2 regions of the Peribacillus sp. GL_122 genome follow, and region 2 is predicted to be linked to the other one. Evidence: riboswitches for the same ligand, from Rfam matches in the RefSeq annotation. Region 2 holds a riboswitch; the other holds the start of a gene.
What was found. Region 2 has a riboswitch for thiamine pyrophosphate ahead of AC3ISB_RS20590 (ABC transporter substrate-binding protein). Riboswitches for the same ligand answer to the same signal wherever they lie in the genome.
Positions count from the first base shown of each region.

Region 1: another riboswitch for thiamine pyrophosphate. It lies ahead of thiC (phosphomethylpyrimidine synthase ThiC); the one in region 2 lies ahead of AC3ISB_RS20590 (ABC transporter substrate-binding protein).

Region 1 covers NZ_CM174415.1:805,835-813,565, forward strand. Annotated here, with positions in the region: gene AC3ISB_RS03910 (hypothetical protein) at 37-489, shown strand; gene AC3ISB_RS03915 (histidine phosphatase family protein) at 724-1,257, shown strand; gene AC3ISB_RS03920 (HAD family hydrolase) at 1,428-2,216, shown strand; TPP riboswitch at 2,332-2,446, shown strand; gene thiC (phosphomethylpyrimidine synthase ThiC) at 2,582-4,363, shown strand; gene AC3ISB_RS03930 (hypothetical protein) at 4,386-4,556, shown strand; partial or broken gene AC3ISB_RS03935 (DUF3231 family protein) at 4,659-5,111, opposite strand; gene AC3ISB_RS03940 (spore coat protein) at 5,531-6,163, shown strand; gene AC3ISB_RS03945 (carboxymuconolactone decarboxylase family protein) at 6,221-6,586, opposite strand; gene AC3ISB_RS03950 (cytochrome c oxidase assembly protein) at 6,698-7,480, opposite strand; gene AC3ISB_RS03955 (DUF2243 domain-containing protein) at 7,470-7,731, opposite strand, start outside.
Region 2 covers NZ_CM174415.1:4,253,519-4,261,249, reverse strand. Annotated here, with positions in the region: gene rarD (EamA family transporter RarD) at 1-500, shown strand, start outside; gene AC3ISB_RS20595 (protein-glutamine gamma-glutamyltransferase) at 594-1,421, opposite strand; TPP riboswitch at 1,725-1,833, shown strand; gene AC3ISB_RS20590 (ABC transporter substrate-binding protein) at 1,968-2,972, shown strand; gene AC3ISB_RS20585 (thiamine-binding protein) at 2,984-3,268, shown strand; gene AC3ISB_RS20580 (ABC transporter permease) at 3,265-4,047, shown strand; gene AC3ISB_RS20575 (ABC transporter ATP-binding protein) at 4,031-4,774, shown strand; gene AC3ISB_RS20570 (TatD family hydrolase) at 4,790-5,560, shown strand; gene AC3ISB_RS20565 (NAD kinase) at 5,596-6,396, opposite strand; gene AC3ISB_RS20560 (sigma-54-dependent Fis family transcriptional regulator) at 6,725-7,731, shown strand, end outside.

The DNA.
Region 1 (7,731 bases), 2.3 Mb from region 2:
ATTATATAATGATAGTGACAAAAGGAGGATGTATAGATGGTATATAATTCGGCAGCAGAACTTTGTGAAGGGTTTGGGTATCCGCCCGTTCACGTTAAATTGACGATAGAGATCGTCGATAAGAGATTGGGACCTGTAACGGCGGAAGCAGAGATTGCCATCAAGCCTGTTAAGTCAAAGGAATATCTAGAAGTATTGGTGGAAGAATTGGAATCGGAGCATATCTTTGCTGATGAAAATGGCAGTATCTATGGCAGCTTCGGCATCGATCAAAGCATCCAGATATATGATGAAGTCCTGACTACAATTCCGTTCGAAGAGTTAATAGGAAAGGAAAATTGGAAAGAGACAATTGAGGAATCAATCATTGTGGATAAGCTAAATGAACAACTGGGGAAATCCCTCAATGATTATCAATTCAGTGATTTGAGCGGGAAATATAAATTCAGGAAAAGATGTACGATAACGGAACTTCAATTCATAGAATAAACCAAAACTGGAGAAGGCGAAATGCTTTCTCTTTTTTCGATGCTATCATAATCAAATGTTTATAGTGACACAATCCGTTAGGTTTTTTAAACATACACAATGACAAGGAGAGATCAGTAAGGCTTTTTATAGTTTCAACATACATTTTTTTATGGTTTTACATAGGGTAATATATTGATAAGGACTTTTACAAGAAAACGAAATGTATATTTTAAAAGATAAAAAGGAGAATATATGAAAATTGGTTTGGTACGGCATTTTAAGGTGGCACATGAATTTCCCACTGGGAGACCTGTGACGGCGGATGATATGAAGCAATGGTTTGAGGACTATGATGCAGCGGATATCATTTACGGAACGACTTTATTTGGTGTGGAGGAATGGCAGGAATGTTATAGCAGTGATATGTCGAGAGCTGTCAAGACAGCGGAACATATCTATCCAGGTACGGTTCATCGGATGGAGGAGCTGCGGGAAATACCTTCCCCTCCTCTTAAAGGAAAGGTTAAGCTGCCGTTCATCCTTTGGGCCATCTGGATTCGCTGCTGCTCGGTAATCAACAAGCAGACAAGGGCGGAAATTAAGATCGCAGAGCGAAGAATCAATAAAGTATTGGATGAGGTCTTAGCAAAGGGGGACAGGGATGTTCTGATCGTGAGTCATGCCGCCCTCATGGTATATATAAGGAAAGAGCTGATACGACGTGGGTTCACTGGTCCAAAATTCAAGATTGCCAGTAATGGAAAGCTTTATGTATTTGAAAGATGATAAAGGGGAAAATATTAGGTTTCCCACCAGAAAGGGTAAGTCATTTTTGCTTATTTTAAGAAAGAGGAAGGCATTTTCCGAATAGTTATTCTTTTTTTATTGGTTGTGGTTTATTATTGTAATAGTGTAATTTTTACGAATTCAATAATAGGGAAAGAGGGGTGGACATTTTGCTGAAGGCAGTTTTTTTTGATTTAGATGATACATTACTATGGGATCAGAAAAGTGTAAAAGAGGCTTTTGTGGCCACATGCGAAGTGGCTAAGGAGAAATATGATCTGAATGTCGACGAGTTTGAAGAAGCGGTGCGAAAGGAAGCACGTGAGCTTTATTCTTCTTACGATACATATGCATTCACTCAAATGATCGGAATCAACCCATTTGAGGGATTATGGGGAAATTTTCAGGATGATCATGATGAATTCCGGAAGATGGCCGGGATTGCACCGGCTTATCGGAAAGAAGCGTGGACGAGAGGTTTGAAGGCATTAGGGATCGATGATCCGGAATTTGGGCTTGAACTGGCAGAACGTTTCCCGGCCGAGAGACGCAAAAAGCCATTTATCTATGAAGAATCCTTCCGTGTTCTGGATGAATTAAAAGGGAAGTACAAATTGCTATTGCTTACGAATGGATCTCCTGAACTGCAAAATACCAAACTTGAAATTACGCCTGAACTGGTTCCTTATTTCGACCAAATCGTGATTTCAGGCGCATTTGGACGAGGTAAACCAGATGCCTCCATTTTTGAGCATGCTTTGGAAATCATGGAGCTTGATAAGGATGAAGTATTGATGGTCGGCGATAATTTAATGACCGATATCCTTGGAGCATCACGGGTAGGTATAAAGTCGGTTTGGATAAATCGCCATGATAAGGAACGGAATGAAGTGATTCCAACCTATGAAATCAAGCATTTAGAGGAGCTTTACCCAATCCTTGAGAGCCTGGGGAAATAATTAACGGTCCTCTCCAAATAACAAATTTTGGAGAGGTGTAATGAAAATATTAGGTCTTTCAAATTATTTACAGAATGAAAAGGGTGAGATATAGTTACCCTGTAATCAATTAAATTATTCAGACTAGGGGTGTCCAATAAAAGTTGGGCTGAGAGAGAAGCGCTTAAGCTTCTTAACCCTCAGGACCTGATCTGGTTCATACCAGCGTGGGGAAGTTAGAATCTACTAAACAATGACATTTCAATTGGTCATTTCTGTAGTCATACTAACGTTAGCCGGGTCTTAAATATGAGATCTGGCTTTTTCGTGCGAAATGGATTGGATTTTGTCCTTTTTAAATGAACTTAAAAAGGAGAAATGAAATCATGATGAGTAATTCTGTAAATGACATGAACGTTTCAATTATGTCCAGTTTTGCCGGGAGTAAAAAAGTGTATGTTGAGGGATCTAGACCTGATATTAAAGTACCTATGCGTGAAATTAAGTTAAGTCCGACTACAGGGGCATTCGGCGAAGAGGAAAATCCGCCTTTACGAGTTTATGACACAAGCGGTTTTTATACGGATTCAGATTATCCCATTGATATTCGTAAAGGTCTTGCCCCGATTAGACGAAGCTGGGTTCTGGAACGGGAAGATGTTGAAGAGTATGATGGCCGTGAAATAAAGCCCGAAGATAACGGGTATAAAAAAGTTGAGTCACAATCCAACGCCGAAGTTTTTCCGGGATTGAAAAGAAAACCATTGCGTGCAGTGAAAGGCCAAAACGTAACCCAGCTCCATTATGCCCGTAAAGGTATCATTACTCCAGAAATGGAGTTCATTTCGATCAGGGAAAATGTAGCCCCTCAGTTTGTAAGAGAAGAGGTAGCTAGCGGACGGGCTATCATTCCGGCAAATATTAACCATCCTGAAAGTGAGCCAATGATCATCGGACGTAATTTTCATGTGAAAATAAATGCGAATATTGGAAATTCCGCTGTTAGTTCATCGATCGAAGCTGAAGTGGAGAAAATGACTTGGGCTACACGATGGGGTGCAGACAATATAATGGATCTTTCCACTGGAAAGAACATTCACACGACTCGGGAATGGATTATCAGAAATTCACCTGTGCCAGTTGGGACGGTTCCGATATATCAAGCATTGGAAAAAGTGAATGGAGTCGCGGAGGATTTAAATTGGGAAGTTTTCCGGGATACATTAATCGAGCAGGCTGAGCAAGGTGTCGATTACTTCACCATACACGCTGGTGTGCTTTTGCGATACATCCCAATGACAGCAAAGCGAGTTACGGGAATCGTTTCCCGAGGGGGCTCCATCATGGCACAATGGTGCTTGGCCCACCACCAAGAAAGTTTTCTCTATACTCACTTTGAAGAGATTTGTGAAATCATGAAGGCGTATGATGTCTCTTTCTCATTAGGTGACGGCCTCCGTCCGGGATCCATTGCAGATGCAAACGATGAGGCACAATTTGCTGAATTGGAAACACTTGGGGAACTGACGAAGATTGCTTGGAAGCACGATGTTCAAGTCATGGTGGAGGGACCTGGTCACGTACCGATGCATTTAATTAAAGAAAATATGGATAAGCAGCTGGAAGTCTGTCAAGAAGCACCATTCTATACCCTGGGACCATTGACAACGGATATAGCTCCTGGATACGATCATATCACTTCTGCGATTGGTGCTGCCATGATCGGATGGTTTGGAACTGCCATGCTTTGTTATGTGACACCGAAAGAGCATTTGGGACTTCCGAATAAAGAGGATGTTCGGGTAGGGGTCATAACTTATAAAATTGCGGCCCACGCAGCTGACCTTGCTAAAGGTCATCCGCATGCAAGAAAACGGGATGATGCCCTTTCGAAGGCTAGATTCGAATTTCGTTGGAGAGATCAATTCAATCTTTCCCTCGATCCTGAAAGGGCGGTCGAATATCATGATGAAACTCTACCGGCTGAAGGTGCCAAAACAGCTCATTTCTGTTCAATGTGCGGCCCGAAATTCTGCAGTATGAGAATCTCTCAGGACATCCGTGATCTGGCGAAGGAAAAGGGTCTGGGTTTTGAGTCGGTAATCGATGAAGGGCTTAAAGAAAAAGCGAGTGAATTCAGGAAAACCGACGGGGAAATCTATCAATGATTCCGACGAGAGGGAGAATTCGATGAATCGGGTAATCCAGATAAAAGTTGAAATGAAACAGTTGGAAACTCAATTGGAACAGCTGAAAAGAGAGCTGAACATTTTTCGGGAGAATTGTAATCATGAATTTGTAAAGAATGATTATAGTCAACAATGTACAAAGTGCTACTTAATCGAAAGTCTGCAATGGTAGTGATGCCTTAATTGTCCCTTCATTATCCGAATTAACCCCCTTAATCATGTTGGGGCATTCAATCACAAAGTCAACATGATTAAGGGGATATTTCATTACTTTTTACAAACTTGTTTTAGTAATATGAAGAGGATGAGGGACAAGCCATCCCTTTTCCTTACTCAATCGTAGGAATTCAGCACTTTTTGGTATGGAATTGTGCGAACATCTGTGCAATATCTTCGCGGATGCATTGACCCATGATTTGGCTGCAAGTAACTAATCATGCATTAATATCGATTGATACTGAAGCACAGATTTCAGGATCTTGAAGTCGTGCCCCAGCGGGAATATCCTCTAAATTTGATTTAGGCCTTTCAGGTGGTGATGGTCACTTTCCTGTTTCCCTTGATTGATCACTTCTACGAGTAATTTATAAAGGTCCTTATCACCAGTATGATTACGCATAGTTTGATGACATGCAATCAAGCCTTTTGTTGTTAGAAATGCCCATGTTCCAAATACCTCACCGTAATGCATAGGCTCTTCTTTCGGATTTTCGCTTAAAATTCCCATAACCATCCTCCTTAAGAATTTCACTGTTTAACGTAGTTAAGTTACCCTGTACTAATCCATGTATGCATCGTTAATTCTTGGAAAACGTTGGAGTGATTTTAGCCTTTTATTCCTTGTAGCCTTTCTTGATAACATTCATCACAGAGCATTTCATTTCTATCCATGTCAGTAACTTGAAACGTTACAACATGGATTTTTTTTCTTCCGTTTCATCAGTACAATAGAAGCATTTATGTGTCATTAGAAATCCTCCCATTCAAATAAAAGTGTTTATAGTTTAAAACGTCACGTTTTTTTTATACAGAAAACATGACTGCCGCTTAATTGTTCTTCTTGGAAGAGTTTAGTTTGAATAATCCAGTTGGGGTTTAACATACTAAACTTGTTCACATGATTGATAAAACGAGGAGGGAAATACAATGCAAAACCAATATCAACAAGGTCAAGTACATCAGAACATGCAAACGGGTGCCATCCCACCACAAATGAATCACGGTGGTCACGAATTATTCGATGTACATGAAGTGTTGTCTGGAACGATTGGTACTTTAAACACATACACTCTTTTGCGTCAGCATGTAAAGGATCAGGAATTGATGGATATTCTGGATCGTCAATATCAGTTCATCCAAGATGAATATAATATTTCATTGGAGTGCTTCCAAACGGGCCAGGATCCTTCTAAACGGACCCAGAGTTACAAAATGAACCAAGGTAACGATTTCATATATGGATTGACACCAACACAGCCAAAGAAACCTTTGCAATCCGTGTCGGAAATTACGGATGAATGCATTTCAGGCTTGATGCTTGGAGCTGTCAAGTCTGCAGCATCCATGAAAGCGATGGCAGCGCTTGAAATAACGAATCCGGTGGTTCGCCGCGTATTTGCAGATTCCGTTCCGAACTGCATTGAAATGGCATATGAGATTTCGATATATCAAAACAAACATCATTACTACCAAGTTCCACAGCTTGCACAGCAGGATATGCAACAAATGATGAATTCGTATGCACCCGCACAAGGAAATAACAACAACATGAGTCATTAATAGCATTTGTTAAGAACAGAAAGAAGGGATAGGACTAACTCTCCTATCCCTTCTTTATCATTGTTTCATCTGATTTATTTCCTGAATGCATTCCTGGACAAGGGTAACAGCCTGACTCATGGTGGCTCCTCCGCCAAATGCCGCGGTCACGCCAATGGCTTCAAGAATTTCTTGTTCGGAACAGCCTTGATCAAGACATCCTTTTGTATGATAGATAATACAATATTCATCTTGTGAATATAAGCTTATTCCTAGTGCGATAAGCTGTTTTTCTTTCTGGGATAATTGACCTTCTTTAAAGCACTCTTCCGTAAACGAATTGAATTTCTCTGCGAGATCAGGCATTTTATGCGTAAAGACACCGATTCCAGCTTTATAATCACGAAGAGCATTTTCAGTAGAATTGTTAGCTTCAAATTCCATTTTCCATTCAGCTCCATCCTAAATTTTTTCATCAAAAATTAGTATGAGCTAAATGTTGGACGATTAAACAGAAACATAGGAGTTTACTAAAGTAATCATGGAACCCACCTTCTAACAGGCAAGTGAACCCTTAGGCCGGGTGGCTTTGAACCATTGATAGCAAAGGATGCAAATAAGTGCAACGTCAATGGCATCACCGGCATAGTACATTAACATTCCTCCATTTTCCGCTTGTCCCTTGGTGACTCCGCTTGGAGGATGGGCAAAAATATATTTAGAAAGGACATCATGGCCGGCCAGTGAAATTGTAAATACGATAGCTCGAAACATGAAGCTGAACCTGTGGGGCGCAGGGTCCATATAAATCATGGACGCAGTGAATAGATAGCCCGCTATGAACACGTGAAAATGCACCAATGCATGTAGAAGGGCATTTTGATGCATCAACTCATATAACTCAGTCGTATAAAGTATCCAGAGTCCCCCAATATTAAGCGCGGAAGCAGTGATTGGATTACTTAAAATGCGCAGCGGCCAACTTTTCAACAAATTTGAAAGGCGTCTTGCTGATTGTACATCAAGTGTTCGCAGTGCAAGAGTAATAGGTGCAGCAAGCACGAGGAGGGTTGGTGCAATCATACCAAGCAGTAAATGACTAACCATGTGCGCCGTGAAGTCCATATGCGCGCGATTGGCTATGGGGCCTATAATTGCAGAGGTTGCACAGATTGTACCAAGAATCCAAAAGAACGTACGGTATAAGGGCCATTTTTTATAGCGGCGGTTCGAAATTACGACAGCTGCTAGATAAATAACTATAGCAAGCGAGAAAAGAATCAAAAAAATCGGTTCAAAACCAGTTCCAATATCATGAATATGTCCATTACTGTGCATTGCGACCGCCTTCTTTCACTTTAAGTAAGCTGCGCCATGTTTGAATGAGGAAGGTAATGCCGATCAGTATCATGATTGCGGCTGCAATGTTCCAAATCAAGTCGTATGGGAGAATATCGACATTGTAACGAATTTGATGGAGACGCATTAGCTTGTGCTGGATGGTCCCATCATATAACTGAAAAGAACCTGCCCCGAGCAAAACTCCTCCTATCCACCTTTTCAGCCATAATCCCTTTCGGCGGCGAAGG
Region 2 (7,731 bases):
TCTTGATCCTTGGCATTCATTTTGGCACGATCCCGTGGATCTCTCTTGTTTTGGCCATGACGTTCGGATTATACGGTCTGGCAAAAAAAATGATCAAGGCCGAATCGGCGATCGGGCTGACGCTCGAAACGATGATGGTAACGCCTCTTGCTCTGGGTTACCTGATATACTTGATGAACAGGTCAGAAATGCAATTCTTTACAGAGGGAAGCACAAGCCTGCTGTTGGTGGGCGGCGGGATTGTCACGGCATTGCCTCTTTTATATTTTGCGAAAGGGGCGGAGAAGATCCCGTTATCGATGCTTGGCATTTTTCAGTATATCGCTCCGACCTTATCTTTATTGATCGGGGTATTCGTCTATCATGAAAGTTTTACTAAAGCACATCTTTTAGCCTTTTTGTTCATATGGTCAGCCTTGGCTGTTTATACATTATCCATAACGAAATGGGGTCAGGCAAGTGCCCGCAGGTTCAAAGGCAAAAGGAATATTGGTGCGTGAATAACAAAAAATGCTTGGGAGATTTCTCCCCAAGCATTTTTTGATATGCCAGTTTTAATGAAGCAGTTTTACGGCATAAGTGAAATGCCAGGGTCATGAAAGGTAAATATTCGAACCTATTTCAGAAACAATACAATTGGAAAGGCTGACAGGACTGTGATCAGGCTTTGCACGGGGGATATTTAGTTGGAATTGACTATAGAAGGAACTATCCAGGAAAATGATATGATCTGTCAGGAATGCTGATATGGTGGCGAATGGCTTTCTATTGCTATTTAATTCAGTGATGATTCCCTGTGCACTGGTAATCCCGATCCCGTGGCCATAAAAGAGGTTATTTCCTAATAATATGGCATTTTCACCTTGCCATTCAGGAGTTGACTCGTCGTGTTCAGGGTTTTTGAAGTAAACACAATCACCTGGTGAATAATCCCTTCCTTTATGAATGATGAGAGCCATATTTTGTGGAGGGTGCCAGTCATATAAAACTAGGTTTGAAAAAAGGTTGTCGAAATTCCTCGGGCCGATTAAATCCAAAATGGCCTTTAAAAAAGTGACGACTATTGCTGTCCCGCATTCGAAAGCATAAAGCCTTCCATTTATGAAAATGTCAACGAGTGCAGCATGAGGGAGAATCCCTGGCTGAAGGGTAAAGGTGCCATCCTTTGAAAGGCGCCAATATTGTTTATTGCTTTCCGATTCCTCAAGTGTGGAAAATTCTACATTACTTTTATCCAACGCAATAGCTGCCGCAATGACTCGGTTCCTCAGTTGTATCTCGAAATTAAACTCTCCAAAGTTCCGATATTCAAAGACGTTAGAATCTTCCGCCAGCAAATGGACAATTTCAAGCGATTTAGCAGATGCTATTCCTGGTTGGATTTGACTGACATCTAACCATTTGTGATTAATCTTTATCATGATCATATCCACCTTTTACTTATGAAATTAACGGTTTATAAAACCGGTAAACAAAAATGTCTACATGTAATGCTCATTATATGAATGCAAGCTTTGAATTGACTATTTGGAACGTGTCAGTCAGCGTTGCAGCCGAGAATGATTGGAATGAAAAGAGGCAGAATTTTATTGCTTTCATTCCAAAAGATGTTTTGCTAGATATCCTAGAGTGCAAGGAATACCTTTCCAATTAGCGAGAAGAAGCAAATTAGTATTCCTTTTTCCCCATGAATTGATATAATGAGAGAGAAAAGTTCATATGTGCGAGAAATGTAGGGGGGCCAGTATGCTGGCTGAGATTGCATCCTTTAGATGCTGACTCTTTGAACCTGATCTGGATGATGCCAGCGGAGGGAACATATTATTACTGATTTTCTGTTTTGTATGTTAACGTCCGAATTCATCTTCGGGCGTTTTTTGCTTTTTTATCCAGTATTTGAATAAACCCTGGAGCCCCATTATGGTTCCGGCATATGGAACTTATATGATGTGTAGGAGGATAATGACTTGAATAAATTCTTGCCACTGTTAACTTCGTTGTTCCTTTTGGCTGGATGCGGTGCAGGCGGAACTAATGAAAAAGAAGAAGCATCTAAAAATGAAGGAAATGAAAAATTAAAAAAAGTATCGGTCGTGCTCGATTGGACACCGAATACAAACCATACAGGATTGTATGTAGCCAAGGAAAAAGGTTATTTTAAAGAACAAGGTCTTGATGTGGAAATTATCATGCCAGGTGAAGCCGGAGCTGATAAGCTTGTCGCTTCAGGGAAATCTGAATTTGGCGTGAGTTACCAGGAGGGCATAACGCAGGCCCGCGTGCAGGGCGTGCCGATTGTTTCGGTAGCTGCCGTCATTCAGCATAATACCTCGGGATTCGCTTCCCCTGAGGCAAAGAACATTAAAACTCCCAAGGATTTTGAAGGGAAAACGTATGGCGGCTGGGGGTCTCCGGTTGAAAAGGCCATCATTGATTCACTCATGAAAAAAGAAAATGCGGATGTAAATAAAGTGGATATAGTCAATACAGGAGACACGGATTTTTTCACTTCGGTTAAAAGGGATATAGATTTTGCCTGGATTTATTATGGATGGACAGGCATTGAGGCTGAATTGCGAAATGAAAAGCTTAATATGGTTTACTTAACCGAATACTCTGATAAGCTTGATTACTATACGCCTGTATTAACTACGAATGAAAAGATGATAAAAGAAGATCCGGAGACTGTTAAAGCATTCGTTCAAGCAGCTTCGAAAGGGTACCAGTTTGCGATTAAGAATCCTGACGATGCAGCGGACATGTTAATTAAGTCTGCACCGGATCTTGATGCAAAACTAGTGAAGAAAAGCCAGGAGTGGCTTGCAGACAAGTATCAGGATGATGCTCCGCGATGGGGTGAACAAAAGCTTGAAATTTGGAAGAATTACAGTGAATGGATGACTGAAAATAAGCTTCTTGAAGGTGATTTCGATCCTGAAAAGGCATTTACCAATGAATTTTTACCAAAATAGGAGGAAATACAATGGCCAACTCATTAATTAGTATTCAGATTATTCCTAAAGGGGAAAATGTCATCCCTATGGTCGATGAAGCAATCAAGATCATTGAAGAATCAGGTGTCAAGTATGAGGTTCACCCGCTAGAAACGACAATGGAGGGTGAGCTTTCCGAACTTTTTGCCGTGATAGAAAAAATGAATGTAAGAATGATTGAAATAGGATCGCCGAATGTCATTTCCCAAGTGAAAATATTATATCAGCCAAGCGGGATTACGATGGATACGTTAACGGAGAAATATCGCGCATGATCGGAAGGGGAATTTGGAAGAAGGGGGCTCCCTTCTTTCTTTTATTATTGTTGCTGATAGTATGGGAGTCAGTGACAGTCTTATTGAAAGTCGAAGAATGGCTGCTTCCCGCTCCATCGGCCATTTTCATTGAAGGAATTGAGTCGTCCCGCAATCTTTACGGACACCTTATATCCACAACCGAGCTTGCGTTGTCGGGTTTTTTTATTGGAAGCTGCATCGGCTTATTGATCGCGGCAATTTTACACCTATTTCCCGGTGTGAAGGACGCGGTTTATCCTCTGCTCATACTATCACAAAATATACCCATCATTGTTTTGGCGCCGCTCTTGGTGATCTGGTTTGGCTTTGGCATGCTGCCTAAGTTAATAGTGATTTCGCTTGTATGTTTTTTTCCGGTGGCAGTTGCATCATTGGACGGTTTTCGCCAGACACCATACGAACTTAAGCATTATTTCAAGATGATGGGAGCGGGAAAAAACCAGTTATTTTGGAAGCTGGAACTTCCTCACTCGATTCCGTTCATTTTCTCCGGCCTGAAAATTTCAGCCACCTATAGTGTAATGGGTGCAGTTATTTCGGAATGGCTTGGAGCAAAATCGGGGATTGGTGTTTATATGACTCTCGCTTCCTCTGCGTTCAGGACAGATCGGGTGTTTGTTGCCATTTTCATCATCATGGGAATGAGCCTGATCTTTTTTGGAATCATCACCATCCTGGAGAAATACTTAGTTTCTTGGAAGAGAAAGGAGGGCGAAAAGGATGAAGCTGGAAATTAAAGACGTCTCCTATTCTTTCGATGATAAACAGAATATATTGGAGAAGATGAATTTCCATGTGGATGAAGGAGAATTTGTCACGATCCTTGGGCCATCAGGCAGCGGTAAAAGTACATTGTTCCACTTGATCGGCGGCATTTTGAAGCCGGATCATGGCATCATTTCACTGGATGGTAAAAAGATAAATGGCTTAAAGGGCCATATCAGCTATATGCCTCAGCAGCCTTCCCTTTTACCTTGGAGGACGGTATTGGAAAATGTTTTGCTTGGAAGTGAACTTGCTGGGGTCAGAGATAAAGAAAAGGCAAAAGCCCTTTTGATGAAAGCTGGATTAGAAGAGTACGAGAAAGCATATCCGCATGAATTATCTGGTGGCATGAAGCAAAGGGCCGCATTCATCCGGAGTATCTTAAGTCCACAGGACTTGATGTGCTTGGACGAACCCTTTTCTGCCTTGGATGAACTGACAAGATTGCAAATGCAAAAATGGCTGTTGTCGGTTTGGGAAGAAAATCGGAGGTCGGTGCTTTTTGTTACGCATAGCATAGATGAAGCGGTTTTCCTTTCAGATAGGATTTATGTGTTATCAGCAAAACCGGCTGCTGTCATCAAAGAAGTGGAAATTCCATTTCCAAGGCCAAGAAGTGAAGAACAGCTTCTTAGTGATGAGTTTTTTCATTTGAAGAGAGACTTATATGCAGCACTGAAACCAACTTTTTCTACTTAAGGGAGGCGATTAAACTTGAGGATCATCGACAGTCATATCCATTTGGACCGGTATGATGTTGTTAAGCGGAAGCAGATTCTGACTGACATGGAAAAGGTTCATATGGAATCCTTGCTGTCTGTTTCCATGAATTTGGCCTCTTCGATTAACAATTATCAGCTCTCACTGAAGGATTCACGAATAAAGCCTGCCTTTGGTTTTCATCCAGAGCAGCCCCTCCCAAGCGATGAAGAAGTGAACGAACTTTTGAACTGGATGCGGGAACATCGTCAAGATATGGTTGCCATAGGTGAGGTTGGGCTGCCCTATTACTTAAGGCAGGAAAATCCCGATATTGATAACTCAGCGTATATAGTGATACTGGAGAGGTTCCTGACCTTAGCTAAAGAGGTTGAAAAGCCGGTTATCCTTCATGCCGTACATGACGATGCACCCATCGTTTGCGACCTTTTGGATAAGCATCAAATCACAAAGGCACACTTTCATTGGTTTAAAGGCGATATCCGGACAGTCGAAAGAATGGCCGAAAAGGGCTACCGTATTTCGATTACACCTGATGTTTGTTATGAGAGGGAAATACAGGAATTAGTTTTTGCATACCCACTTAAGCTGATGATGATTGAAACGGATGGACCATGGCCGTTTGAAGGGGTTTTCAATGGGAAATGGACCCATCCCGGCATGATGCATGAGAGTGTGCGTCAGATTGCTTCGATTAAAGGATTGCCGATTGAGGATGTCTATGAAATCCTTTATCAAAATACGAAAGATTTTTATCATATATAAAGGTACCGGTTACCATACCCGGTACCTTTTTTAGTTCAAAGAAAGGTTCTTTTAACCTTTTCCCAAAAGGAATTGTCTTTTAGCTTAACGGTCTTGATGACTTTACCGCTTAACCGGACCTTTACCTTTTCGACATGATTGATGCTTAGTGCTTCATTGTCCATTCCGATGATCGGATAGCTTGGTCCGTTTTCTTCAAGGTGGACGGTCAACGTCTTATCACCGCTTAAAATAAATGAGGAACCTAGGGTCCGATAGGTATTATTATTGACGGAAGCAAGTTCACTCACTTGAAAGCAAGGGAGGAGAGGATCGACAACGGCCCCATTGACCGATTTATTATAGGCGGTGCTTCCAGTCGGAGTCGCAATGATGATCCCGTCCCCGCGAAAAGTTTCAAAATGGAGTTGATCAATGAAAATATCCATGATGAACGTTTTGGTGATGGAAGACCGGATACTGAGTTCATTAAGGGCATAAAAGGAGGGCTGATCGTCCAATTGGATAGCGATAGTTGGATATTTACGTACCTCGATTTGCTCTTTTGTCATGGCATCGATCATTTTATCACTGTCTTCCAAGTGGAAATCGCAATACATATTCAAGTTACCTGTGGTGGAAATGCCCGCATATAAACAGTCATCCCTGAATCCGGTTTTACGGGCTGCCTGCAGGAATGTGCCGTCATCACCGATGCTTACGATGATGTTTGCTTTCGTGAAATCCTGGATGACTTCATACGAATGTTGCTTCGCCAAGTCTGACAAGTATTCCACCTTGCTGATCATCTCTGCATTCGGTGCATGGAAAAAATAAATATTCCTTCGAGTGTTCATCATGTTCCCCCCTAGTATGTATGGTGATGAAAGGGCTTTCTTTTCTTTCAAGAAGGGAAAGCCGCCAGTACAAAATGAAGCTGCACATTTCGTACACTTTTATATGACATAGTTTATCATGGAATGAAGCATTTTTGTTATTCGTTTGAGGAAGCAGTATCGAAGAAAGAATGATTAACTGGATAGCGAAGCAGTTCCTTTTAGGAAGTGAAAAGCGAATGATGGTATAATTAATTCTCAATAAGGGCTCTTTCAATCCCTGTCATACAATGGGTATATGATTAAATGGTGAATAGGGTTCGGATATATAAGAAAGTAGGTTATGTGTATGAAAGTACATATCATTGCCCCGTATGAATCAATGATTCCAATAATTAAAGCGTGCGTGCCTCTTTATCCAGATTTAGGAATAGGGTATTCCATAGGAGACTTGGAAAAGGGTGTGGAACTTGCGAAATTGGAAGAGGAAAACGGAGCGGATGCTATAATCAGCAGGGGAGGAACGGCTAAGTTAATTAAGAAATCCGTCAATATCCCAGTGATCGACATGCACCTTTCCGGTTATGATATGATTCGTTCCCTGACATTAGCCAGTGAGCTTAAAGATAAAACGGCGATCGTGGGATTTTCAAATATAACATCAGGTGCCCAATCGATAATCGACTTATTGGACCTTCCTTTACAGGTTTATACGGTCCGTGAGTCAAAAGATGTTGCTCCTCTCATTTTGACTTTGAAAAACGAGGGTTATAAACAGATCGTTGGTGATGTGATTACAATCAATACAACCATCTCTTATGGCATGAAAGGATTCCTCATTCAATCGGGAAAGGAATCAATCATAAGGGCAATCAATGATGCGAAGGAAATGATTACCTATCTTCAATACAAAAGCGACATCAATAGGATGTTTGAAAGGCTTTTAGTCAAAGAAGTCCAAAATATCGTCATTTTAAATAGTGATAATCAAATCGTCTATGAGCATTTAACCGATTTTGACTCCAATCCATTGACCGATGATCAATTTAGAAGCATGAATGGAGAAGTGAACGTAAGTAAGCAGCTGCATACCAGTTTTTCACACGATGGCAGCAGTATAGAGGTAGACGGCTTTTGGCATGATGGTTTGTACTCGTCATATGGGGTTTATGTATTAGATGCCAGTCCAATGAAACGATTCGATCAAAAAGGTGTACAGATCAAGGCAGCTTCTATCTCAGAACCGATTGCCTTGGATACCGTTCTGATCAAAAATGTAACAGCACTCTATAAGAACCATGAAATCATTCACTTAAAAGGAAATCGAGGGACGGGTAAAGAGTTTCTTGTCAATCA